One region of the Marinomonas dokdonensis genome, then DNA from elsewhere that is predicted to be linked to it. Evidence: predicted binding sites of a transcription regulator. Region 1 holds the regulator's gene; each other region holds the start of a gene.
What was found. Region 1 encodes FNR, which switches genes on or off when oxygen is low (the NO sensors DNR and NnrR bind a similar motif). Its sites were predicted from a motif close to TTGATNTANATCAA; they were not measured.
Positions count from the first base shown of each region.

Region 2: a site for FNR is predicted at 2,914-2,927, ahead of ACUM5Y_RS05400 (cytochrome ubiquinol oxidase subunit I). Genes of this name have one in related genera too.
Region 3: a site for FNR is predicted at 2,938-2,951, ahead of ACUM5Y_RS03515 (histone deacetylase family protein). Genes of this name have one in related genera too.
Region 4: a site for FNR is predicted at 4,455-4,468, ahead of ACUM5Y_RS15270 (cytochrome ubiquinol oxidase subunit I). Genes of this name have one in related genera too.

Region 1 covers NZ_JBRAND010000004.1:270,332-276,412, reverse strand. The annotation lists gene ttcA (tRNA 2-thiocytidine(32) synthetase TtcA) at 1-522, shown strand, start outside; gene ACUM5Y_RS12125 (YfaZ family outer membrane protein) at 533-1,099, shown strand; gene ACUM5Y_RS12120 (adenine phosphoribosyltransferase) at 1,170-1,712, opposite strand; gene fnr (fumarate/nitrate reduction transcriptional regulator Fnr) at 1,739-2,500, opposite strand; gene hemN (oxygen-independent coproporphyrinogen III oxidase) at 2,520-3,887, opposite strand; gene ACUM5Y_RS12105 (alpha/beta family hydrolase) at 4,047-4,649, shown strand; gene tusA (sulfurtransferase TusA) at 4,662-4,898, shown strand; gene ACUM5Y_RS12095 (CBS domain-containing protein) at 4,941-5,534, opposite strand; gene ACUM5Y_RS12090 (hypothetical protein) at 5,577-5,876, opposite strand; gene ACUM5Y_RS12085 (MaoC family dehydratase) at 6,024-6,081, opposite strand, start outside.
Region 2 covers NZ_JBRAND010000002.1:186,207-192,287, forward strand. The annotation lists gene ACUM5Y_RS05385 (hypothetical protein) at 1-1,039, shown strand, start outside; gene arfB (alternative ribosome rescue aminoacyl-tRNA hydrolase ArfB) at 1,106-1,519, shown strand; gene ACUM5Y_RS05395 (transposase) at 1,640-2,611, shown strand; gene ACUM5Y_RS05400 (cytochrome ubiquinol oxidase subunit I) at 3,197-4,777, shown strand; gene cydB (cytochrome d ubiquinol oxidase subunit II) at 4,779-5,906, shown strand; gene cydX (cytochrome bd-I oxidase subunit CydX) at 5,960-6,070, shown strand.
Region 3 covers NZ_JBRAND010000001.1:748,943-755,023, reverse strand. The annotation lists gene ACUM5Y_RS03525 (NADP-dependent oxidoreductase) at 1-263, opposite strand, end outside; gene ACUM5Y_RS03520 (bifunctional acetate--CoA ligase family protein/GNAT family N-acetyltransferase) at 421-2,862, opposite strand; gene ACUM5Y_RS03515 (histone deacetylase family protein) at 3,007-3,951, shown strand; gene ACUM5Y_RS03510 (ABC transporter substrate-binding protein) at 4,151-5,716, shown strand; gene ACUM5Y_RS03505 (ABC transporter permease) at 5,819-6,081, shown strand, end outside.
Region 4 covers NZ_JBRAND010000008.1:47,353-53,433, forward strand. The annotation lists gene ACUM5Y_RS15255 (Na+/H+ antiporter NhaC family protein) at 1-858, shown strand, start outside; gene ACUM5Y_RS15260 (aspartate/glutamate racemase family protein) at 868-1,566, shown strand; gene cydB (cytochrome d ubiquinol oxidase subunit II) at 1,807-2,841, opposite strand; gene ACUM5Y_RS15270 (cytochrome ubiquinol oxidase subunit I) at 2,841-4,250, opposite strand; gene ACUM5Y_RS15275 (ATP-binding protein) at 4,617-6,081, shown strand, end outside.

The DNA of each region.
Region 1 (6,081 bases):
TACAGTATAGTAAAAGAGATTGTACCGGAAGGTAAAACCACATGCGGTCTATGTTCTCGTTTAAGACGTGGCTCTTTATACGGTTTCGCTGAAGAAATTGGTGCGACAAAAATCGCCCTTGGTCATCATAGAGATGACATTCTAGAAACCTTCTTTTTGAATATGTTTTTTGGTGGTAAATTAAAGACCATGCCACCAAAACTACTAAGTGATGATGGCAAGCATGTGGTAATTAGACCATTAGCTTACTGCAAAGAGAAAGACATTGAAGCCTTTGCGATAGCCAAAGAGTATCCGATTATTCCGTGTAACTTGTGTGGCTCTCAAGAAAACTTACAGCGCCAGGTTGCGAAAGACATGCTCAACACTTGGGAAAAAGAATACCCTGGTCGTACTGACATTATGTTCTCTGCCATTAAAAATGTAGTACCATCACATTTAGCAGATACGGAACTCTTTGACTTCAAAGACTTAAAACAAAGCGAAGACGCCTTAAATAAATTAAACATTATTTCATTATAGGAAGATAGAAATGACCCAGCTTCAAAAAGCTCTATTAGTCGCTTTCGGATTAACAGGTTCTACTTTAGTAAGCGCGTCAAATGCTAGCGTTAACTTAACCAATGACATAATTAACGGTGATGCCACCATAAATTTTGGTAATTTTGCTGTTAGCGGTGGTGGTACATACGATGAGGATTCTAACTCCAGTATTGCTTACGTAGGAATTGGTGTTGAGGATGCGGAACCAAATGGTCCATTACAGGCTGGGATAGGAGTACGTGGCTCTCTAATTGATACAGATACAGAGGACGATGAGAATACTCTGGCAGCAGCCGTTGGATTGGGTGGGTGGTATCGCTATACCCTTCCACAAGCTAACCGTTTAAGTATCTACGGTTCTGGCTATTACTCACCAGAGATTTTAACGTTGACAGAGTTAGATCATACCTATACTTATGAAATCCGTGGTGAATATATGACCATGCGAAATGCTAGAGCCTATGTCCGTTACGGAAAAACTGTCGTTGTTTTTGATGATGGCACACATAAAAACATCAATACTGGCATTTCAGTTGGTGCAACAGTCGACTTCTAAGTTTTTCGATAAAATTTAGATAATAAAAAAGGTGGCTTAGGCCACCTTTTTTATTTGTACTTATTTCTCTTTATTCGCCTTCATAGGCGCATAAGCTAAATACTGGCACATTGGATTCACGCAATAATTGACTGCCGTTAAGGTCAGGTAGATCAATAATCGCTGCCACTTCTTTAATAGAAGCACCTTGGCTCTTGAGTAGTTTAATTGCTGCGAACAATGTACCGCCTGTGGCGATCAAATCATCAAACAACAGCACTTGGTCACCGGACTTAACAGAGCCTTCTTGGATTTCAAGTTCTGCTTCACCGTACTCAAGCTTATAACTCTGAGAAATCGTTTTGCCAGGTAGCTTGCCTTTTTTACGGATCAAAATTAGGGGCTTTTGTAGTTCGTAAGCGATAATAGCAGCAATCAAGAAGCCACGAGCATCAATACAAGCAATGTGGCTGATATCACTATCAATATAGCGATGAATGTAAGCATCCGCCACCATTCTTAGGCCTTTTGGGTCGCTAAAAATAGGTGTAATATCACGAAAACTAATGCCTTCTTTTGGCCAATCTTCAACTGTTTTAATTAATGACTTAATGTAAAAATCATCGTAGATCATAATACTTCTAAACCTTGTTACTATTATCAAATAGCATCAATTCTACCACAGTCGCTGTGCATACCTACGAGTTTTTGAACCTCAACCAGATCGATTATGGTTATTTCCTTACCTTCAACCTTGATTAAACCGCTTTTTTGAAAGCGGGTGATGACTCGACTAACGGTTTCAACCGCTAAGCCTAGATAGTTACCGATTTCATTGCGTGACATAGACAGTCGGAAAGAGACAGCGGAATAACCGCGTTTTTCAAATCGGTTTGATAAATTCAATAAAAAAGAAGCGACCTTTTCATCGGCATTCTTCTTCCCTAAAAGCACCATCATTTGTTGGTCATCAGAAATTTTACGACTCATTATTTTGAAAATTTGGCGCTTTAGAGAAGGGATCTGTGATGACAATTCTTCTAGATGGGTAAATGGAATCTCGCAAACCGTAGTCGTCTCTAAGGCTTTTGCGGAAACAGGATAAATGTCCGTATCTATACCGCTTAAACCAAGCAACTCACTTGGGCAGTAGAAGCCGGTAATCTGCTCTTCACCGGTACTGGTGATATTAAAGGTTTTTAGTGTCCCAGTACGTACAGCATACACAGCATCAAAACTCTGCCCTTGACGGAATAAAACATCGCCTTTTTTTAGAGGGCGCTTTCTTTCGATGATTTTATCTAGCTTATTAATGTCTTCATCTGCCAAAGCAATCGGCAAGCATAGAGCACTCAAGCTGCATTGTTGGCATTGGGCAGTTAACTGGCTGCTGAATTTAGGTGTTAGGGACGAACTAGACATACTTATCTCCGTGTTCCTACTAGATTACTTTTGAATAAGCTGTTCTTTGGGGTAAGTGCTTATCAAAAACCATACATATACATCGTATTATTTGGCGGCCAGATGCTGATACAGACAACGTGTAAGACGATGAGGTGAGATTAATATTTAGTATACCATCATCGATCATGGGTTGAAGCAATAACACCTCGTTAGCAAAGTAATCTTTAAAGCAAATGCCATAACAAGCTTCAATAGCACTAATATCAAGGTTTAGATTGCAAATAAGCTGCATGATAATTTGATGACGAATAATATCATCCTGAGTTTTAATGTAGCCCTTTGCAATAGGTAATTGGCCATTCAAAATACTGTTTTTATAAAGATTCATATCCGTATGGTTTTGCACAAAAGCATCATTAATATCGCTAATGGCTGAACAGCCAAAACCAATTAGGGCTGTTTCTGCATGAGTGGTATAACCTTGGAAATTCCTCTGCAATCGTCCCTGTAACTTAGCGGTGACTAAAGGGTCACTAGGTTTTGCAAAGTGATCCATTCCAATGTGCTCATAGCCTGCCTCTAATAAGCGCCTTGTTGCCAACTCAAGTAGTTCAAGCTTCAATTTAGCATCAGGTAAAGTGTCTGAATCAATTCTTCTTTGTGGAGCAAACCTTTCGGGCAAGTGAGCGTAATTAAAGACCGACACTCTGTCAGGTTTCAGGGCAATGACTTTATCTAGGGTAAGGTTGAAATTATTTAAACTCTGATAGGGTAGCCCATAAATCAAGTCGAAATTAATTGAGTTAATTTGCTTTCGTCTCAGTAGCTGCATCAGCTCAGTTATTTGTTCAAAAGTTTGCACCCTGTGTATGGCTTTCTGTACAGTAAGATCAAAGTCCTGTACGCCAATACTGATACGATTAATGCCTTTAGACACTAACAAATCAATGTGCTCTGAACTTACTTGGCGGGGGTCAATTTCAACACTGAAGTCATGGTCGCCACTAGTATCGAGAGTGAAATATTGCTCAATGATAGCAAATAACTTTTTGAACTGATTTACCGTTAAAAATGTTGGCGTACCGCCCCCAAAGTGTAGTTGGGTCACTCTATTGGTATCATTTAGGATAAGGCTTTTTAAGCGAACCTCTTCTTCTAACAGCTCAAGATATTCATCTGCTTTGCTTTGTTGTTTTGTCACTATTTTATTGCATGCACAGTAGTAACAAAGGTGAGCGCAAAAAGGAATGTGAAAATACAAACTTAAGCTGCGAGACGCTGAAGTCATCATCTTATCGATGAGTAAAATCCGCTTTATATCTTTATCGAAAGATAAGGCCGTTGGATAGGATGTGTACCTTGGTCCTGAAACATTATATTTTTCGATTAAATTTTGATCCCACATTGTTAAATACCCTTAATTAATCATATGAGTATCTTAAGACTCTTTGGGGTATTAGACGCTGACGCGGGTCAAGACTTTGTCACTCTTAAAATATTGCCCAGCATCTTGTGTTAAACCCGTGCCTAAACATAGGGATGGCTTTATAATTATGAGATATCAATGAGGAAAATCGTCTTGAAAGAACCGACAATATGGTTATCTCATGGTGCTGGCGCTGGTCACAGCAGTAGTTTCATGGCGCAATTCAATCAAGTTTTAGCGGAACAATTTAACACTGTAATCAAAGCCTATACCTTTGATTACATGCTACAGCAGGAGCTTACTGGGAAAAGGCGGCCACCGCCAAGATTCCCGCTGCTCGTTAGCGAGTGGCAATCTCATATTCTATCTGGTCAAAACCATCTATTGATTGGTAAATCCATGGGGGGCAGGGTGGCTACCCAGTTGACTAAAATTGATGGTGTTAAAGGGGTTGTCTGCATTGGTTTTCCTTTTTACCCAGCTGGCAAGCCAGAAAAACATCGCTTAGCTTTTTTAGAAGCGCTCGAAGTTCCTTGTTTAGTTATTCAAGGGTCTCGCGATCAAATGGGCAACTACGACTGGGTCTCGCAACAAAGCTTACCAAACCAAGTCGATCTTGTTTGGGTAGAGGGTGCAGACCATGACTTTAAGCGACTTAAGAAGCAAAACATTAGCCAGCTTGAAACCTTACAAGAGCTGGCATTAATTATCGCTGACTGGCGAATAAAGCACTCAATTTAATTTGGAGAAATAATGCAACACCAAGCCGTACTCGATGCAGAAGGACTATTGTGCCCAGAGCCTGTGATGATGCTACATGTTGAAATGCGTAAACTCGAACCCAAAGAGGTGTTAAAAGTTATCGCCACTGACCCATCTACTACTCGAGATATCCCTAAGTTTTGTCAATTCCTAGGCCATACTTTGTTGGATCAACAACAAAACGACGATGGTTTTTATTTTTACTGGATACAAAAAAAAGAGGGCTAAACTAGCCCTCTCTCGTTCTCACCTTCTTTAACGCTCGGTAAATTATGCAACACGCAATTTGTGTTCGTGTCTTGTCGTACCGTGAATCGCAATATGGTAAGTGTTTGCAAAGTTTGAAGAAGCCACATCTAGATCAAGCTTCAATTGTCTCGCCACATCATTAGATGAAATTAGGCCGCGAATCTTTTTGCTTTCTTCGTCTAGTACTAATAGATGTTGCTGAAAGTTATCTTTTTGACTAAATAGCAAAGACTCGATATCAGCTTTTTGAAGTGACGTAAAAGACAAGGCTAACAAATCTTCTTTACTCCGCATTAAATCAGCCACCAAAATCTCTGAGCGTTTGAAGCCTTTTGCAATGTGCTTAATAAAAGCCTCTTCAGATAGATCTTCTAAACTGATAATACCTTCAAATTGATTGCTCTCATCGACCACGATTTTCAATCGAACATGCTCTTTACGCATAAGGCGAACCAATTCATCTGCACGAGTATTGGACTCGATCATACGAGGAGCATTTTCATTGAAATCTGTAAATACAGTCGTCGCTGAGCTGTATAAATTAATGTTTTCTACGCGAGCAGGAAAAGTTAAGCCGTGTGTGTTCTTAGTTGAAACATAAGTAAGTGTTTTCATAATACTGTCCAAAATAATGAATTAAAAAATATTTGGGTCGAGTTATATGAAAAGTACTGGGGGTGCTCGCGGATGGATTTCTTCTAGTGATAATGAAGAAACAGATGGGTTAGGGCGTAGGAAAGAACTCTTTACAGGTTCAACCAAGTTAAGTGATCGAGAAAGGGTAACAACACTAGAATCACTGTCTAGGTCCAGTTCTCCAACACTAATATCGAAAAATAAGTGGCTTTGGGCAGGCTCTAACCATTTTAGATCATGGCCATCACTTGCTTTGGCGGTTTGACCAATCGCCAGCAATGAAGCCAATAAAATAATGATATTAAAAAAACGATGTGTCATCACATCCCCCAAAGCCATTTAATCTTTTTACAATATAGACCTAAATAAACAGAAAGCCTAGCAACATTAATGTGTTACTTGATTTTTGCTTTATCTGTTCAAATATGACGCAAGTCTGTAGTCAATGGTCATAATGTCATGCATAAATTACGCTGGCATCATTATGGTTGCTTCGCCAGTCACTACTAACTTACCTTCACATAGG
Region 2 (6,081 bases), on a different contig from region 1:
GCGAAAAATTCTACAAATAATGATGTTGATGGGTGTATTAGGAAATATTAACGTGAATGCTGAAACACAGAAAACAGCGGCTTCGATCGCTCAGCAAGTAAAGCCGGGAATGAGCGAAATATTCACCAAGCTTGAAGAGCACCAAGTAGTGGCCATCGGAGATGCGCACTTTTATCCTGAGGTAATGGGGTTTATAACTGGCCTAGTAACTCAGCCTGAATTTAGCCAACAGGTACGCCATATTATTGTCGAGTTTGGTAACTCTCAGCATCAAGCTCTGTTGGATCGCTATCTAATGGGGGGCGAGGTATCGGATCAAGAAATCAAACAAGTGTGGCAGGACGCTTTATATTTCACTGCTTGGACACCGAAAGTATACGGGGACTTTTTTAAGCACATTCGTGATTACAACTTACAGCAAGATAGCGACCAGAAAATCACCATAACCCTCGCTGAAGCCGCATTCGATTGGCAACAACTCTATTCAGGCCAGGCATGGCAGCAGCTCGCTAAAAACAAGGTCTCAGGCTATGTAAATCGAATCCGCAGCAGGTTAGCAAAAGACGAAAAAGCCCTCATGGTGTTTGGTGCATTTCATACATTAAGCTTGAGTGACGAGATTGCGACTAACCTTGCTGTTGCCCGAAGACCCTTGGTCAGTCAATTAGAGGAGTATGGCTACGATGTTTATGCGATTTGGCCGCTTATTCAGCCGACTTTAATGACAGAGCTCAGTTCACAAGGCGCAATAATCCCAGGTTTTATTGATATGCAAGAGAGCATGATCGGTGAGCGTGTATTTGTGGAAGATTTTGCTAAAGCAAAAGGAGCGTTACAGGCCATGCAAGCTCCGAATGCCCGTACTAAGGAGCTCTTTGATGGTTTGCTTTATCTTGGTGATATTCAGGCGGATTATGCATTGGATGAAAGTGTCCTTAACGATCAAGCATTTATCGATAAAGCAACAGAAAGGGTAAGAATGATTGGAGGGCGAGTGGAAGCCAAATTTATGGAATTGCTTGCACAGCCAAAGCCCTAAGGAAACAAAGCCCCGAGCCTTGGCATAATTTGTTATCATAAGGGCTGATTATTATTGGCAGCTCTTATGTTACAAATCTCTAACAACGTTTCCATCCCCGAGCATGAAATCGAACTGACGGCTATTCGAGCCCAGGGAGCAGGTGGTCAGAACGTTAATAAAGTTTCTTCAGCGATACATCTAAGGTTTAACGTTCATAACTCCAGCCTGCCTGTTTTCTATAAAGAGCGACTGTTATCGTTAAAAGATACCCGCCTCACCAAAGAAGGCGACATTGTTTTAAAAGCGCAACAGCATCGAACCCAAGAGCTCAATAGAGAAGATGCTTTGAATCGTTTAAAAGACTTGATCCTAGAAGCAACCAAAATACAAAAAGCTCGTCGTGCTACCCGGCCGACTAAATCTTCCCAGCGAAAGCGTATCGAAAAGAAAAAACAAAAAGGCCAAACCAAAAACCTACGCCAAAAAGTCAGTTACTAACTCTCTTATTTATCAGACAGGCATCATTCCAGACCAGGCATCATCAGCTCTCAAAACTTTCCCCTGATTATTTCCAAATCTTTTCTATACTTAATTGCTATTCCAAGGAAGGAGAGAGTCATGGCGGTTTCAAGGAGCAAGAAAATCTGTTTAGAAGATACTCCCTATTATCATTGTGTCTCTCGTTGTGTTCGACGAGCCTTTTTATGCGGGAAGGATTCTGCAACCGGAACGAGTTACGAACATCGGCGTGCTTGGGTCGAAAAGCGTTTATTGTTTCTAGCAGGCGTTTTTTCTATCGATGTTTGTGCTTACGCAGTAATGAGCAACCATTTGCATGTAGTTCTCCACGTAGACGAAGATTCAGTTAAGAATTGGTCCACACTAGAAGTACTTGACCGCTGGCATAGGTTACACAGAGGAACTTTCTTTACACAACAATATGTTAGAGGTGAGGCATTACCGGAACATACGCTTAAACTTGTTGAAAACCTTGCAGATACTTATCGAGCTCGTCTAATAAGTATTAGTTGGTTCATGAAAGAATTGAATGAGCCTATTGCTCGCAAAGCAAACAGTGAAGACAACTGCACTGGTCATTTTTGGGAAGGTCGATTCAAATCGCAAGCTTTGTTGGATGAGGCGGCCTTAATCTCCTGCATGGCTTATGTAGATTTAAATCCAATCCGTTCTGACATCTGCCAAACGCCAGAAGATTCGGATTATACCAGTGTTAAACAACGAGTAGCCTGTGCACAAAAGTGCTATCAGCCTAAAGCATTGTATCCTTTTGTGGGTAATCCTAGGCAAGACATACCCAGTGGTCTGCCTTTTAATTTAGTGGATTATCTAGAACTCCTAGATATGACGGGAAGAATAGTGAAATACGGAAAAGATGGAGTCATCAATGTTGAGCTCTTGCCTATTTTGAAGCGACTCAATATATCATCAGAAAACTGGCTGTCGATCGCCATAAAATTTGAAGAACGAACAGGGAGTGTGGTTGGCCAAGAACAATCAGTGAGTCATTATTGCCAATGTCATCATAAACGGCGAAAGGCTAGTCCAAAGAGCAGTCAATTGTTCGCTTAGCAAGCCAGAAAGCAACCTAAGTCCTTATAGGCATTCAATGTTAAATTGAGCCTTTGTTGCGCTTTCATTTTAGTAATTTCCTTATTTATTTTTCTTCTTCATACAAATAACTCAGCTTAACCCTTTCGCTCCATTAAACAGCTGCCTTCCTCCGCTGAAAAGGGTGTCTGCCTGATAGTTTGTGTAGAGATAAAGATGCCTGTCCCAGTTAGATGTTAGTCAGGTGAGGTGGGTATAAAGGTGTGTGTCCCAGTTAATTAGAGGGTGGTGTAAGGGGGCGTTTTTATTTGTAAACACTTTGTTTGATCTGGGTCAATAAATGGTGATCGGGGATGGTTTTTATTTAAGTTTATGATTTTTATGTATTTATTTTGTTTCTTTGTACACATACCTAGAGGCTCAATTTATCTTGATCTACAAAATTGACACAGGGCAATGTTCTGCTCGATGCCTTCACAGATAATCCACGCTCATAGTAGGCCTTAATGTTAAGGCTACGGTGAGGCGCTGTACAAAAAGAACATTGTATGAAAAAGATGTCTGAAGTCGCCTTTGTCTCAATCAAATGTATGGGTTGAAGTCATTATGATAAATGAAGCGGTCGTGGACCTCTCGCGGTTACAGTTTGCGTTAACGGTGATGTATCACTTTTTGTTTGTTCCCCTGACGCTAGGTATGGCGTTTTTGCTGGCGATTATAGAGTCTGTCTATGTAATCACTGGTAAGCAAGTTTACAAGGACATGGTGAAGTTCTGGGGCAAGTTGTTTGGTATTAACTTTGCACTCGGGGTGACCACAGGTCTTACCATGGAGTTTCAGTTTGGTATGAACTGGTCGTATTTCTCGCACTATGTGGGGGATATTTTCGGCGCGCCTTTGGCGATTGAAGGGTTAATGGCTTTCTTCCTTGAATCAACCCTAGTGGGTTTGTTCTTCTTTGGTTGGGACAGGCTTAGCAAGGTGAAGCACCTGATGGTGACTTGGGGGGTAGCGTTAGGCTCCAATTTGTCCGCTTTGTGGATCTTGATCGCCAATGGTTGGATGCAAAACCCTGTAGGCTCAGAGTTTAACTATGAAACCATGCGTATGGAGCTGGTGGATTTTGGCGCTTTGATATTGAACCCAGTGGCACAAGTTAAGTTTGTCCATACAGTCTCAGCCGGTTACACCACAGGGGCGATGTTTGTGCTGGTAGTGTCCAGCTATTATCTCCTTAAAGGCCGTGATCTAGCCTTCGCACGTCGCTCTTTCGCCATTGCTTCGGCGTTTGGTCTGGCGTCTGTGTTAAGTGTCATCATCTTGGGTGATGAGTCCGGTTACGAGTTGGGTGAAGTGCAAAAGGTTAAATTAGCTGCGGTCGAAGCTGAGTGGGAAACCCATGAAGCGCCAGCGCCTTTCACTATCATTGGTTTCCCTAACCAAGAGTTAGAAGAAACGGAATACGCGTTACGAGTGCCAGGGCTTATGGGCCTGATCGCCACCCGTTCTTTAACGGAAGAAGTAACCGGCCTGAAAGAGCTGAAAGAGCATAATCGCCAACGTATCATCAACGGCATTTATGCCAATCAATTGTTGGAAAAAATACGTTCAGGTGCAGCGGATGACTTAGTGATTGCCAACTTTGAAAAAGTAAAAGGTGATCTAGGTTATGGGCTACTGGTAACAGCTTACAATACAGATTTTAATCAAATCACAGCAGAGCAAATCGATCAGGCGGTAGATTATTCCATTCCGCAAGTCGCGCCTTTGTTCTTCTCATTCCGTGTCATGGTTGCTTGTGGCTTTATTATGCTAGTGGTATTTGCCGCCGCCTTTTATCAAAACGCTCGTCGTCGTATCGGTCAAAACCGTTTGTTTCTTAAAGCCATTATGCTGTGTTTGCCCCTGCCTTGGATCGCTTGTGAAACAGGCTGGTTCGTTGCGGAATACGGCCGTCAACCTTGGGCGATTGGTGAAATATTGCCAGTGCATGCGGCGGTTTCAAATCTAACTGCCGGTCAAATCTGGACCACCATGAGTATCATGACAGCACTTTACACCGTGTTCCTAATTGCCGAATTGTACCTAATGATACGTTTCTCTAAGCAAGGTCCATCAAGCTTGCATACGGGCCGCTACGCATTAGAAAAAGAAACCGCTCAGCTACACGCGAAGACAGAGGTGTAACATGGATTACGAATTTTTAAAGTTAATTTGGTGGGTGCTGGTTGGGGTATTACTGATTGGCTTTGCAGTGACCGATGGCTTCGACATGGGAGTTGGTAGCCTGTTGAAAGTGATAGGTCACACTGATTACGAACGTCGTATCATGATCAACTCGATAGCCCCTCACTGGGATGGTAATCAGGTCTGGTTTATTACCGCAGGTGGTGCCTTGTTTGCTGCTTGGCCTATGGTGTATGCCGCGTCTTTCTCTGGCTTTTATATGGCCATGATGCTGGTGTTGGCAGCGCTATTTTTCCGTCCCATTGGCTTTGACTACCGCTCAAAACTAGAAGGCAGTACTTGGCGTAACGCTTGGGATTGGGGCATTGTTTTTGGCTCTGCTGTACCGCCGATCGTGTTCGGTGTGGCCTTCGGTAATTTGCTGCAAGGAGTGCCATTTGAATTCGACAATTACCTACGCATGACTTACACAGGCTCTTTCTTTGCCCTGTTGAACCCGTTCGCAATCTTGTGTGGTTTGGTGAGTTTGCTAATGCTGGTGACTCAAGGGGGAGCGTGGCTGCAAATGAAAACCGAAGGGGACTTGCAACGTAAAGCTTCTAAGGCCACTTCCATTAGTGGTGGCTTAACTCTATTGCTGTTTATTGCGGCGGGTGTTTGGTTAGCAAAGGGTATCGATGGCTATGTTGTTACCAGTCAAATTGATGGTAATCAGGTGCTTAACCCTCTAATGAAGACAGCTGAAGCACAAGCGGGCGCTTGGCTAACCAATTACGATAAATATCCTCTGCTGATGTTAGCGCCGATCCTTGGGGTTTTAGGCATGCTGATGTCGGTGTTCGTGAAACAAGGTGTGTTGCCATTCTTAAGCTCTTCCATGGGGATTGCTGGCATTATCGTCACCGCTGGGGGCTCTATGTTCCCATTCTTGATGCCCTCATCTACTCACCCAAGTATGAGTTTAACCATGTGGGATGCCACTTCCAGTGAAAACACACTAACCATCATGTTCGTGGTGGCCTGTGTGTTTGTGCCGATTGTGTTGAGCTACACCCTGTGGAGTTATTTCGTGATGTATGGCCGCTTAAATAAAGCAGACATCGAAAATAACAAGCACTCACTTTATTAACCAATATGTATAGGACGCATGGTGGCGCATGGTCACCATGCAGGAGGAAAAATATGTGGTATTTCGCTTGGATTTTAGGCATTTTGTTGGCTTGCTCGTTCGGTATTATCAATGCCGTGTGGTTGGAGTTTAGTGGTTATGACGGGGAAGAAGAACAGTCCTAATTCATTCCAAC
Region 3 (6,081 bases), on a different contig from region 1:
ACAGGGAATTGGCTATTATTGGAAGCGACCACTTCTCCCAAACCACTGGCACGCATGGTGTCCCCTAGGACAACCGGTGGAATGTAGCTGTCTTCGTCAGCACTTACCCAGCCGCGCATGGCAGGGTCTAGAGACAAATGAGTCATTTTGATGAGTACTTGGTCAGCCTTTGGCTGTGGGATGTCTTGGCTGACAATATCAAAAATATCTTCAGTGATTTTGGTCTCAGGACGTTTGACTAATTTAATAGTACGGTAAGTCATGATGGTTACTCCTTTAAAGAATGTGCCGCTAGTTTACCTTATCTAAAAGGCGTTTAGCGTGTAGCTTTTAAGGAAGATATTGTAGCCTTGTCCATAATGATGCTGGGCGCCTAAGCGGGGTAATATTAGCTATAACTCAGAGGCGTAACTGGGCGGGTTATGCTGATGCTTGCAAAGAGGCTTGTACCTCTGCAATAAAGCTTGCGCTGAGGTTGATGGTGACCACCACCTGACTTAAGTCGTCGAGATCGCGGATCACTTTAAAGCCAAGTTTGCGACAAAACTGAATCATGTGTTTGTTTTCTGACAAGACTATGCCTTTCATCACCTGAATGTCCTTTGCCGCTGCAGAGAGGAAGAGCTGACGCATTAAATAAGAGGCCAGCCCCATGCCTTGATATTCATCCCCGAGCACCACGGCAAATTCACAACTTTTATCATCAAAATTGTCGCTGTATCGTGCTGTGCCAATGAGCACTTCTTGATCGTCGATTTCAGTGACTGCCATGAAAGCCATTTCACGGTCGTAATCAATATGTGACATGTTGGCGAGCATGCGCGGGGTAAGTTCAGAAAGGTTGGATATAAAGCGGAAATAGCGGGTTTCTTTCGACATGCTGCGCACAAAATTCGCCATCATGGGGGCATCTTCTGGACGCACTGGGCGCACGGTACAGTCCAATCCATTGCGCAATGGATAGTGACTGACCCATTGTCTTGGATAAGGCTGAATCGCCAAATGTTCATAACGACGTAAGTGTTGGCAATCCCCCAGTTGGGCAGTTAAGTCCGCGTAAACACTGCCATTTTCATGGAGGCGAATGTTTGCCATTTCTAATTGCTGTAGTTCTGGCAATTCACAAATGAGCGTAGAGAGATCTAAAAGTAATCTTTCCAGCTCTGGGTGTCCTTCTGAAAGGCCTAAAGGTGATAGTAAGTCTTTACTTAATAGTGTGTTGAGGGGTGGTAAGCCAATCACTTCGTGTTGCCATATGTTGTGGTTACTACCGGAACTTAAGCCAATGGCAGGACCAAATACCGGGTCTTGAAGCAGTCTTAGATGCAGGCTTTGCTTGAGTAAATTATTGCCTTGTCGGCGTGCGGCGAGACGGATATTAAATAGCTCAAAGGTGGCTTTTAATAAGTCTTTGTCAGGGTTTAAGTGACCTTCTTTGAGTAAAGCTTGTAATTGGGTTCTGGCTTGGTCAACGGCGATTCTTTTACGAATCGCGTGGCTGTCAGGAGATTGCTTAGCCAGTCGTTGGTTACGTTGGAATTGTTGTAAAAACTGGAAACCTTCCATGGCCGATTCTGGGGTGCGAAAAGTTGGAATGCCCGCTTCATTTATACGAGTACGAATGGCGATCATTTCACCGCCACCCAGTAGACACACCATCAACAGCTTTTTCTGTTTGGCATGTAAATCTATGATTTGCTGATAAAAAGATGACATGTCCAGCAGTGCGGTAGGGCTGAGCATCAGTAGCACAGCGTTACATTGCTCATCATTGAGGGCAGTGTCCGCAAGGTTCACAAAGACATCACTTTCGCAGTTAGCCCACACAGTGGTGACAGGGCCGATTTGTCCTCTATCATCCACAATATGGGCGAGTTTTTGGTGTAACGCTTGATCTGGGGTTAGCAAGGAAACATCAATCTCAGCGGCTCGCTGGGCGGCCAATTCACCTGGGCCTGCACCGTTACCTATGATGATCAAAGAGCCTTCTTGGATACGTCTGGCGTTGGTCATCACGGAAGCGGCGGCTACCAAATCATTTAGGCGTCGGCCTCGGACCGCTCCCGTTCTGCGTAGAGCGGCATCGAGCACTCTTTCATCAGCCCCAACGCTGTGTTCCGCCACCACGGCAACGGGTTTGGTGCGACTGGTGGCCCGTAAACTGCTCAAGAAGCGAGTAGGGTTACCGACTTTTTGTAGGTACATCAAGATGGCTTGGCTTTCAAAATCATTGGATAAATAGTCGAGGACTTGCGAAGGCATCACATCTACAGGGGAGCCCATGGCCACCACCTGAGAGAATCCAATGCCTTGCCAATTCGCCCAATCCACCAAGGCGCTTGCAATGGTGCCGGACTGAGAAACTAAGGCAAGACGGCCAGCCAAGGGAGGGGTTAAACCCAACCAAGCAAAAATCCCTTGTTTTGGCCGACAAATGCCAAAACTGTTCGGCCCCAACAGGCGTACATTGTGTTCTCGTAATAGCGGCACAAGTTGTTCGGCTTTATCTTCTGTCCAAGTGAGCATCAGCAGGGAAGGAATGTGTGCACGTCCACAGGCGGCGATAATTTCTTCCATGGACTCACTGCTGGTGCCGGCGAGAATCGCCAAGTCAAAAGGCTGGGTGAGCTGATCTAGGCTGGTAAAATGGCGTACCCGATTGGGTGTTTGTTGAGGGTTTATCTCTGGACGTTTAGCCGCTGGCCAATCCGGTTCGACCCCCACCACGTGCAAGGTATTGGCGAGATTGCCATTGAGCAACGCACGCAACAAAGCCAGCATGATAGGGTCATGGGCGTCTTCTCCTGTGAGCACCACAATCGACTTAGGTGCGAGCAGTGCGTTTAGTGCATGTTGGCTCAAATAACTCTCCCCAGAATAAAGGCTTTTAGCGATTGTAGACTATTGTAGGATAGTCTGTCTTATCGACTTTATGCTTAGATACACAGCAAGGATTCGCTTTGCTTAATTTTCGCCTTGGACAACAAAAATAATATCGGAGTCAAGATGACCACTGCTTACATCACCCATGATGCTTGTGAAAAACACCAAATGGGAGACGACCATCCAGAATCTCCTGCACGCATTGGGGCGATCCATGATCGTTTGATCGCGGGACAAATGTTGGACTTTTTACGCTGGCACGAAGCAGAAAAGGTACAAATGGCTGATTTATTGGCCGCCCATGAGCAAAGCTATGTCGAGGAAATTTTTGCCAAGGTGGCAGAGCTTCAAGCGCCCCATGGTCCGGATACTTTTAATATCGAGCCTGAAACCGTGCTAATGGCCCATTCTCTAGATGCCGCCTTGTATGGCGCAGGCGCTGCGGTGCAAGCGGTCGATCTGGTAATGACAGGTGCTTGCCATAATGCTTTTTGTTCCGTGCGCCCTCCCGGCCATCATGCCTTAGCGAATCAAGCGATGGGCTTTTGCTTTTTCAATAACATTGCTGTGGCGGCAAAATATGCCCAACAGAAATACCAACTCAAACGTATCGCCATAGTGGATTTTGATGTACACCATGGTAACGGTACTGAGCATATCGTGGCAGCGGACAAGGGGATTCTCTATGCCTCAAGTTATCAGCATCCTTTCTACCCCTATAACGATCCAGGGGAAAGCCATGACAACATACTGCACATGCCATTAGAGGCTGGTACAGGCAGTGAGCTGTTTCGACAAACCATCAATGACAAACTATGGCCTACCTTAGAGCAATTTCAACCGGAGTTGATTTTAATTTCTGCAGGTTTTGACGCCCACCAAGCGGATGAAATGGGCCAACTAAGACTCACCGATGCCGACTTTGCCTGGATCACAGATGGCTTGATGGCTCAGGCGAAAAAGCACAGCCAAGAGCGTATTGTGTCTGTTCTGGAAGGGGGCTATCAGTTGGACGCTTTAGGGCGCGCCGCCTGTTGTCATATCCGAAGCCTATTAGGCATGTCTTAGGCTTTATTTCGGTAAATACTTGTTTTTTAACCCTAAGATTGGGAGTGAAGGGCTTTTTTTGACAAAATATCGACTAAAAATTTACAGCCTTACGAAAGTAGGTTATTAGTTAGAGCATCAATAGGTAAATGAGACACATTGGCAGGACGCTTAGTTCTTTGTCATGGTATGCCTATATTGTTTATTTTTAGGAGATAGAATGTTGAACCGTCTTACCTGTACCGCCTTAGCTATTGCCCTGTCATCCTCTGCCCACGCCACCACTCTTAAGTGGGCGGGCACCACAGACCCTCAAACTATGGACCCTCATGCGGTCATTTCCACCCCAGTTTTAGGCTTTTTAAATAATGTTTATGAAGGCTTGGTGCGTCGTGGCAAAGACATGTCCATCGAACCTGCTTTGGCGACCTCATGGGAACCCATAGGTGAAGGGGAAGGTTGGCGTTTTCATTTGCGCCAAGACGTGACTTTCCATAATGGTGCGACCTTTAATGCGGATGATGTGGTCTTCTCTTATGAGCGTGCATCATCCCCTGCGGCGGATACCAAAGGCTGGTTTGCCCCCATCTCTATGGTTAAAAAGGTTGATGACTATACGGTGGACTTCATAACGAAAGCGCCAAACCCTATCTTCCCAGACAGTATTGCTAACTGGATGATTATGGATGCGGACTGGGCGAAGTCCATTGGCGCTGAGTCTCCGAACAAAGAAGCGGGCAATGCGGCCACATTACAGGCAAATGGTACAGGGGCTTATGAGCTGAATAAGCGCCAACCTGGCTTAGAAACCCGTTTGAAAAAATATAACGACTGGTGGGGAGAAGATATCGGTAATATCACCGAAGCCGTTTTCACTCCTATTCAAAACCCTGCCACGGCGGTAGCTGCTTTGTTGGCGGGCAATGTTGACATGATTAACCCTGTGCCGATTCAAGACGCTCAACGATTGGAGACTAATGGCCAAGTTAAAGTGATTAAGGGCATTGAAGCTCGTGTCATCATGCTGGGTTTTGCGCAACAAGCTGAAACCCTTAAATACGGTGCTGATCAAGGCAAAGCGAACCCATTCCTAGACCCAAAAGTACGTGAAGCGGTAGCGAAGTCCATCAGTGTTCCTGCTATTTTGCGCACCATCATGCGGGGTAATGCCCAGCCTGCGAGTCAGTTGGTGAGCCCTGATATGCGTGGCTACTCAAAACTTCATGATGCCCGCCCTGAGTTTGATGTGAAGCAAGCTAAGTCCTTGTTAGCTGAAGCGGGTTACCCAGAAGGTTTTTCATTCGGTCTTAAGTGTCCTAATGACCGCTACTTGAACGATGAGGCAGTTTGTCAGGCGGTCACCGCCATGTTGGCAAAAGTAGGTATTAAAGCCGACCTAGATGCCATGCCTGTTCGTAACTACTGGCCAGAGCTACGCGCAGATAACTTTGACATGTATCTAGTAGGTTGGTCACCAGGTACTTTTGACCATGAGCACCCAATTCGTTTCCTTGCGTCTACTCCAAACACAGAAAAGAGCCTAGGTTCTTGGAACTTTGGGGATTATTCAAATAGCCGCATTGATGTGTTGCTACCGCAAATTCAATCCGAGATAGACGACACCAAACGTCAGGCTATGATTGATGAAGTAGTGGGTCTTTACCAAAGTGAATTCGCTTATGTACCTCTCTACATTCAACCACTAGTGTGGGGTACAGGTAACAATGTTAGCTTGACGCAACGTCCTGATAACTTCTTTATTTTGCGTTGGGCATCGGTGAATTAATTTACCATCGCCTTTCGTAAACCCTCATCACCTAGGCAGGTGGTAAGCTTTTCATCTGCCTAGGGTCGCTTTTTATCTACCCAAACCGTGCGAGGAATGACGGTGATTAACTACATATTTAAGCGTGTTGCTCAATCTGCCTTAGTATTGCTGGTGGTTGGCTTCGTGGCTTTTTCAATGTTCCGTTTTATGGGTGATCCCATAGACAATATGCTTGGCCAAGAGCGTACCGAAGCAGACGTACAGCGCTTACGAGGTGAGTTAGGTCTGGATTTACCATTCCTTGTACAGTACGGACGCTTCTTGAGCGATGCAGTGCAAGGAGATTTTGGTGTCAGTTATCGCCAAGGTCGACCTGTCTCGGA
Region 4 (6,081 bases), on a different contig from region 1:
TCGGCGGCCAGCCAAGGCACGGATATTGGTGGTGTGGTGCGTTCTCGCTTGAAATACTCAGCCACAGCGGGCGTGATCACTCTGGTACTGCTGGTGGTTTTTAGTCTTGCTAATTCTGGTGTTTCAGCGAAAGTACCTTATGAAGTGCTGGCCGAGCATATGGACCCGAAAGGCTTATTTATGCTGATTCCTGCCTTTGCAGCTATTTATGTCGCTATGAAAAAGGGCGATGTGATTTTTGCTACGACAGTGGGCATATTATTAGGCATGCTGGTGGCCGTGGTGACAGGTTTAAATACAATTGATGGCTTTTTATCGGTCGAAAATGGCGCCTTGATTAACGGTGTGGCAGGTTGGATGTCGGACTTGTCTATTCTGGTATTACTGCTAGCGGGCGGCATCCGAATCATGCTGGACGGCGGTGGTAGCGACAAGCTTATCGAAGGCTTGAAAAGCTATGTCAACACCCCACGTGGTGCCGAAGCTTCCTCAGCGGGTTTATCCCTATTCCTATCGGCGGTGATGAGTATTAACGCTCCAGCAATCCTTGCGGTCGGTTTGTCCTATGCCAAACCTGTGGGCGAACGCTTTAAGCTGCACCCTTATCGTCGAGCTAATATTATCGACAGTATGGCTTGTACTCTTGTGTACTCACTACCTTGGTCTGCAGCCTTGCTGTTTGCGTCAGGTTTGTCGTCAAAAGCAGCGGAATCTTTCGCGGGTGTACCAGCATTAAGCCCAATAGAAATGACTCCTTGGATTTTATATACCTGGGTATTGTTGGTGGTGATGAGTGTTTCCATTCTTACGGGGTGGGGCCGTAGCTTTGTGGATGATCAGCCTGCGGCAGGGAAGTAGTAGTCAGTGATGAAGCAAGTAAATCGAGCAAAACTAGGCATTATCACAGGCTCTGGCCCTGAAGCGGGTGTGGATATGTGGCAAAAGATTCTTGCCGCGAATAAACACATGATGCAAGAGGGCTTTCAGGGAGACTTAGACGCACCTAATGTGAGTATTATCTCTGAACCTCAGCTTGGCCTTTCCATGGAGTTAGAAAAAAACGATGCCATAGTTTGGCAAAATCTAGCAAGGGTGGCACAACAACTGGCGACACAAGTAGATTACTACGCCATTGCCTGTAATACCCTTAATTACTATCAGCCACAACTTGAAGCCTTGGGATTGAGTGCCAAACTCGTATCCTTTGGTGATGTTCTGAAGCACAAGATACTGACGGAAGGTCTCACTAAAGTCGCTTTATTAGGTTCCGACTCGGTGACTAATCTTGGCACTTGGTCACCCTATCGTCAGCTTAAAGATGTGGTGCAGGTAGAAGTGCCTAAGGCTGACAGCGGCTTACATCAGCTTATATATGATGTGAAAACCTATGGCGGTGCAAAAACCGACATAGTGGCACGTTTTACCAAGCTGGTGGATGAACTTGAAGCCGACGTGGTGCTGTTGGCGTGTACGGAATTACCACTCATTCCAATACAAACCCATAAGCAATTGATGGATGTGACGGAGTTGGTGGCAGAAGAAATGGTGGCGTTATCTTTAGCATAGGCTGCTTCTAATAAAGCTACTGCTGCTAGAGAAAGCGCCATGAAAACAAAAGGGGGCGAAGTGGATACTACGTCCCCTTTTTTTGGGCCTTAAGGTAACACCTTGAAACCCAGTTTAAGCAGATAGGACATGCCCACTAAACTGACAAAACCAAGCAGATACAAGAGCACAAACCATTGCCATGACTTTAGTGACTGGCATTTAACCCGCCAGGTTTGGCGACGAAAGATCGACAACATGCTAATACCCCTCTTGATAATCTTCGACCTTACCTGCGAACACACGATAGCCCCATAGGGTATAAGCGCAGATCAGCGGCACAAAAATACAAATGCCGGGCAGTAAAAATAACAGGCTAGAGTCTGGGGAAGCGGCTTGCCAAAAGGTAAGTTGACGAGGCACTAAGTAGGGAAATAGCCCCACTACTAGGCCTGCGAAGCCGGTTAGAAACAACAGACTAGCACACCAAAAAGGGCGCTTTTCATGACGACTTGTCCTGACTTGTGCTGTCGTGTCACTAAAGGTTCCTAGGTCTTTGAAGGTGGTGTAGCCAGCCCATAAGCTCAGCAGCGGTAAAGGCGCAAGGACAAAGAAGTTCATGCCGCTAAACCAACGTTCCCGAATTTCTGGCTGGTTGGTAAGGGTCGACAAACTCACCGCTAACATGGCCAACAGCAACAACATCAATAAGTTAATCCCTAATTTGGCCGCGTGACGTTGAATTCGGCCACGGCTTTTCATTACCAAATAACAAGCCGCCAATAGAGCATAACCGGCCATCACTGAAAAGCCTGTCAAAATAGAGAAGGGGGTGAGCCAATGCAAACTTGATAAGTGATTAAACTCGCCGCCCGTGGCGGGTATGCCTTGCACTATGGCACCAAGCAGTAGACCTTGGCAAAACGCGGCAATGGCTGAGCCAGCACTAAAGGCCAGATCCCAATAGGGGCGCGAAGTATCTGACTTAAAGCGATATTCAAAGGCCACGCCGCGAAAAATCAGCGCAAACAACATCAGCATAATCGGCAAATAGAAAATAGACGTTATGTCTCCATAAGCCGCTGGAAAGGCAGCGAATAGGATCACCCCGCCGAACACCAACCAAGTCTCGTTACCATCCCACACGTGTGAAATAGAACGCATTAGATGGTCTCGCTCGCCTGCTTGATGAAACCAAGGGTAGAGAATGCCGATACCCAGATCAAAGCCATCGAGCAAGACATACATAAAAATGGCGAAGCCAAGCACGAGAAAATAAAACAGTGGCAAATCCATTAGTTTGCTCCTTGATCTTTATGATTCAGATTCTTAACCCAAGCCAAGGCATAACCGGGTGCTTTCATACCGATTAACTGCTGCTCCAATGTGGCCATACTCGGCGGTCCTTTTTTAATAAGTTTGCGCATAAAGTACAGATAAACCCCGAGTAGTAAGGTGTAAATAATGACAAACATCACCAAGGTGAAGAGAACACGTTCCGCTGGCAGAGGCGATACTATATCGGCGGTACGCACTAGGTTATAAACAATCCACGGCTGGCGTCCCACTTCCACCACGTACCAACCCGCCAGCACGGCAATCACACCCATGGGGGTAAACAGAGTCACTAGGCCAAGAAAGGCTTTGTTTTTAAAGAGTCGATCTTTACGGCGTAATATCAGCGCCAAGACGGCGATGCCTAACATGCCGAACCCTATGCCCACCATGACGCGGAATGACCAAAACACCAGTGGTACATTGGGTCTGTCTTCGGCAGGGACAGATTTCAGGCCTTGTACGGCGCCATCCCAAGTGTGAGTGAGTATCATGCTACCTAAATTAGGTATGCCGACTTCTAAGTCATTCGTTTCTGTTGCCATATTCGGCATAGCAAATAACAGCAGAGGTACATTCTCTTCTACGGCAGGCCAGATGCCCTCCATAGCGGCGAGTTTTACCGGCTGGTGTTCACGCACATTAAGACCGTGCATGTCCCCCACCCAAGCCTGTAGTGGCGTGAGCACTAAGGCAAACCACATACACATGGATAGGCCTTTCTTGGCGAATGTGGTGTGTTGTTTTTTCAACAAGTAGTAAGCACTGATTCCGGCAACCACAAAGGTTGCGGTGATCAGTGATGCTATCACCATATGGGTTAAACGATAGGGCATAGAAGGGTTAAATATCACTTTAAACCAACTGGTCACCTCAAAGCGCCCATTGACGATTTCATAGCCAGTAGGGGTTTGCATCCAAGAGTTAGCAACTATGATCCAAAACGCCGAAAACCATGTGCCCGTCATCACCACTAGGGTTGAGAAGAAGTGCAGCTTACGGCCGACCCTTTGCCAGCCGAATAACATTACACCTAAGAAACCCGCTTCCATAAAGAAAGCCGTGAGTACTTCATAGGCCATTAGCGGGCCTAGCACAGCACCGGTCATTTCGGAGAATTTTGAGAAGTTGGTACCAAACTCATAAGACAGCACAATGCCAGACACCACTCCCATACCAAAAGTGATCGCGAAGGGCTTAATCCAGAATTTCGCCAGCTGTAAATAATAGGGGTTGTGAGTTTTCAGCCACATGCCCTCCCAAATAGCGATCAGTGTGGCAAGGCCAATGGTGATGCTAGGAAAAATAATATGGAAGCTCACCGTAAAAGCGAATTGCAATCGCGACAAAAGAGCAACATCAAGATCCATGAGATAAACCTGTTAATAAAGTGATCGTGCTAAAAAATAGTGTGTATAAAAGCATTGTTTTAGGAGCGCTTAGTGCGTGTTCTTAAGTAGGCTTGACGCCATATTAGGGGCAATAATGCCAAGCTGATAATGCTAAAAAGCGCGATGATCTCTGTCATAAGAAAAGGGATATTCATGGGGTAGCTCCTATTAATTCGATAAAGCTTGAGATAGATCAAAAAATATAAATAGGTAAGAGCAAACGCTAAGCCAAGTTTTATATTTTTTTAAGTTGTTGAAATTATTTGATATTTTTATTTTTGCTTGTTTGCTGTGTAAAATGGGTTTACGATTTTTGTTTTTATCATGTAAACAAGGTTTACACCCATGGCGATTCCCTTAATCTTTGAAGTGTCCATGCTGATCTCTAGTATCTGCGGCTTTCTTGTAGCTGTTTGGCTCTTGTGGAGAGCACGAAAACAAGCGGATTTACAAGCTCTGGCGGGCTTCGCCATCATGATGGCGATCTGGTGTTTTGGCCACGTGGCCCTTTATCAAGGCATGGAAACATTAGGGATCTTCATCGTCTTGGCGAACCCATTAATGCCGACATTTTTCCTGCATTTTGCCATTCGTTTTGTCTACGCGGGACAGGTGAAAAGCCCATGGTTAAAAGGTTTGGGGCAGTATCTGTGGCTGGTTTATCTGACCAGCATCTTGGTGGTGCTGCACAGCTGGTGGGTGCAAGGGGGCAGCACGGTAAACACCCACGACACTCGGGCATTTTTTGTTTTTACCGATGCTGGTATCTTTAATTTAGCCTACACAGTGCTGGTGGGTGTGCTCGCCCATGGGGTGCTGTTGTATGGCTGGTTGCGCCACCAAGGCAACAAAAAACGCTCCATTCTTGCCATGTTTGGGGTGGGGGCTTGGGGGCTATTACTGGCCACCAGCTTTGTGTTTCCATCCTTTGGAATAAGCTGGTTTCCTTACCCCATGCTATTGCTGCCCAGTTACTTGTTGCTGTTGGTATACGGCGTGGTGCGCTATCAAATTTTGTCTGTAAACGCCTTTGCTAATCGCGCCTTGCTCTGGCTGGCAATGATGTTGGTCATGCTGTGTCTGATTGCTGTGATCAGTGTGGTGTCTGCCCGCTTAGGCTTGCAAGCCTTGGCCAATGTACCTAGCTGGCAGCTCTGGTTTTATTCTCTGCTCATGCTGGTGGTGGCCTCCTTGATCCATCGGCCACTAACTCGAATTATCTCTCGTGTAATTTACCCCGGCGCAACGCTAAGTGAAGAGCTTCTAGAAGCTTGGTCGAGCCAACTAAAAGCCGCCCATGACTGGCCGAGCCTTAATCAAATAGGTGAGCGCTTACTATCAGAACAAGTGTTGCGCAAAGTGACCATTCAGATTCATGGTACGGAAGCGGCAGAGGCGTTAGCGCAAACACCTTGGTCACCACCTGCCGAAACGACTGACACGACAGTTTCTAGCCCCTTAACTCTGGAAGTGTCAGTAACCGAACAAGGCTGGCAATTCAGCTTACATGGTTGGGAAGATGCCAGCCCGGGTATGCGCCTAACCGCGGAGGTATTCGGCTCGTTATTTTCCACCAGCTGTAGCTTGCTAGAGCGTTCCCTAGCCCTTGCCGCCGCAGAGCGCAAACGCCTAGATGAACAACACCTAGTAGAACTCGGTCGCCTGTCTGCGGCCATGGCCCATGAGTTGAGAAACCCGTTAAACATTATTGCCATGGCGGCCTACGACAGCCCAGCAGACACACGTCAGCATATTCAAACTCAGCTGCAAAGAGCCGATCGTCTGGTGAGTGATATGTTGGTGTATTCTG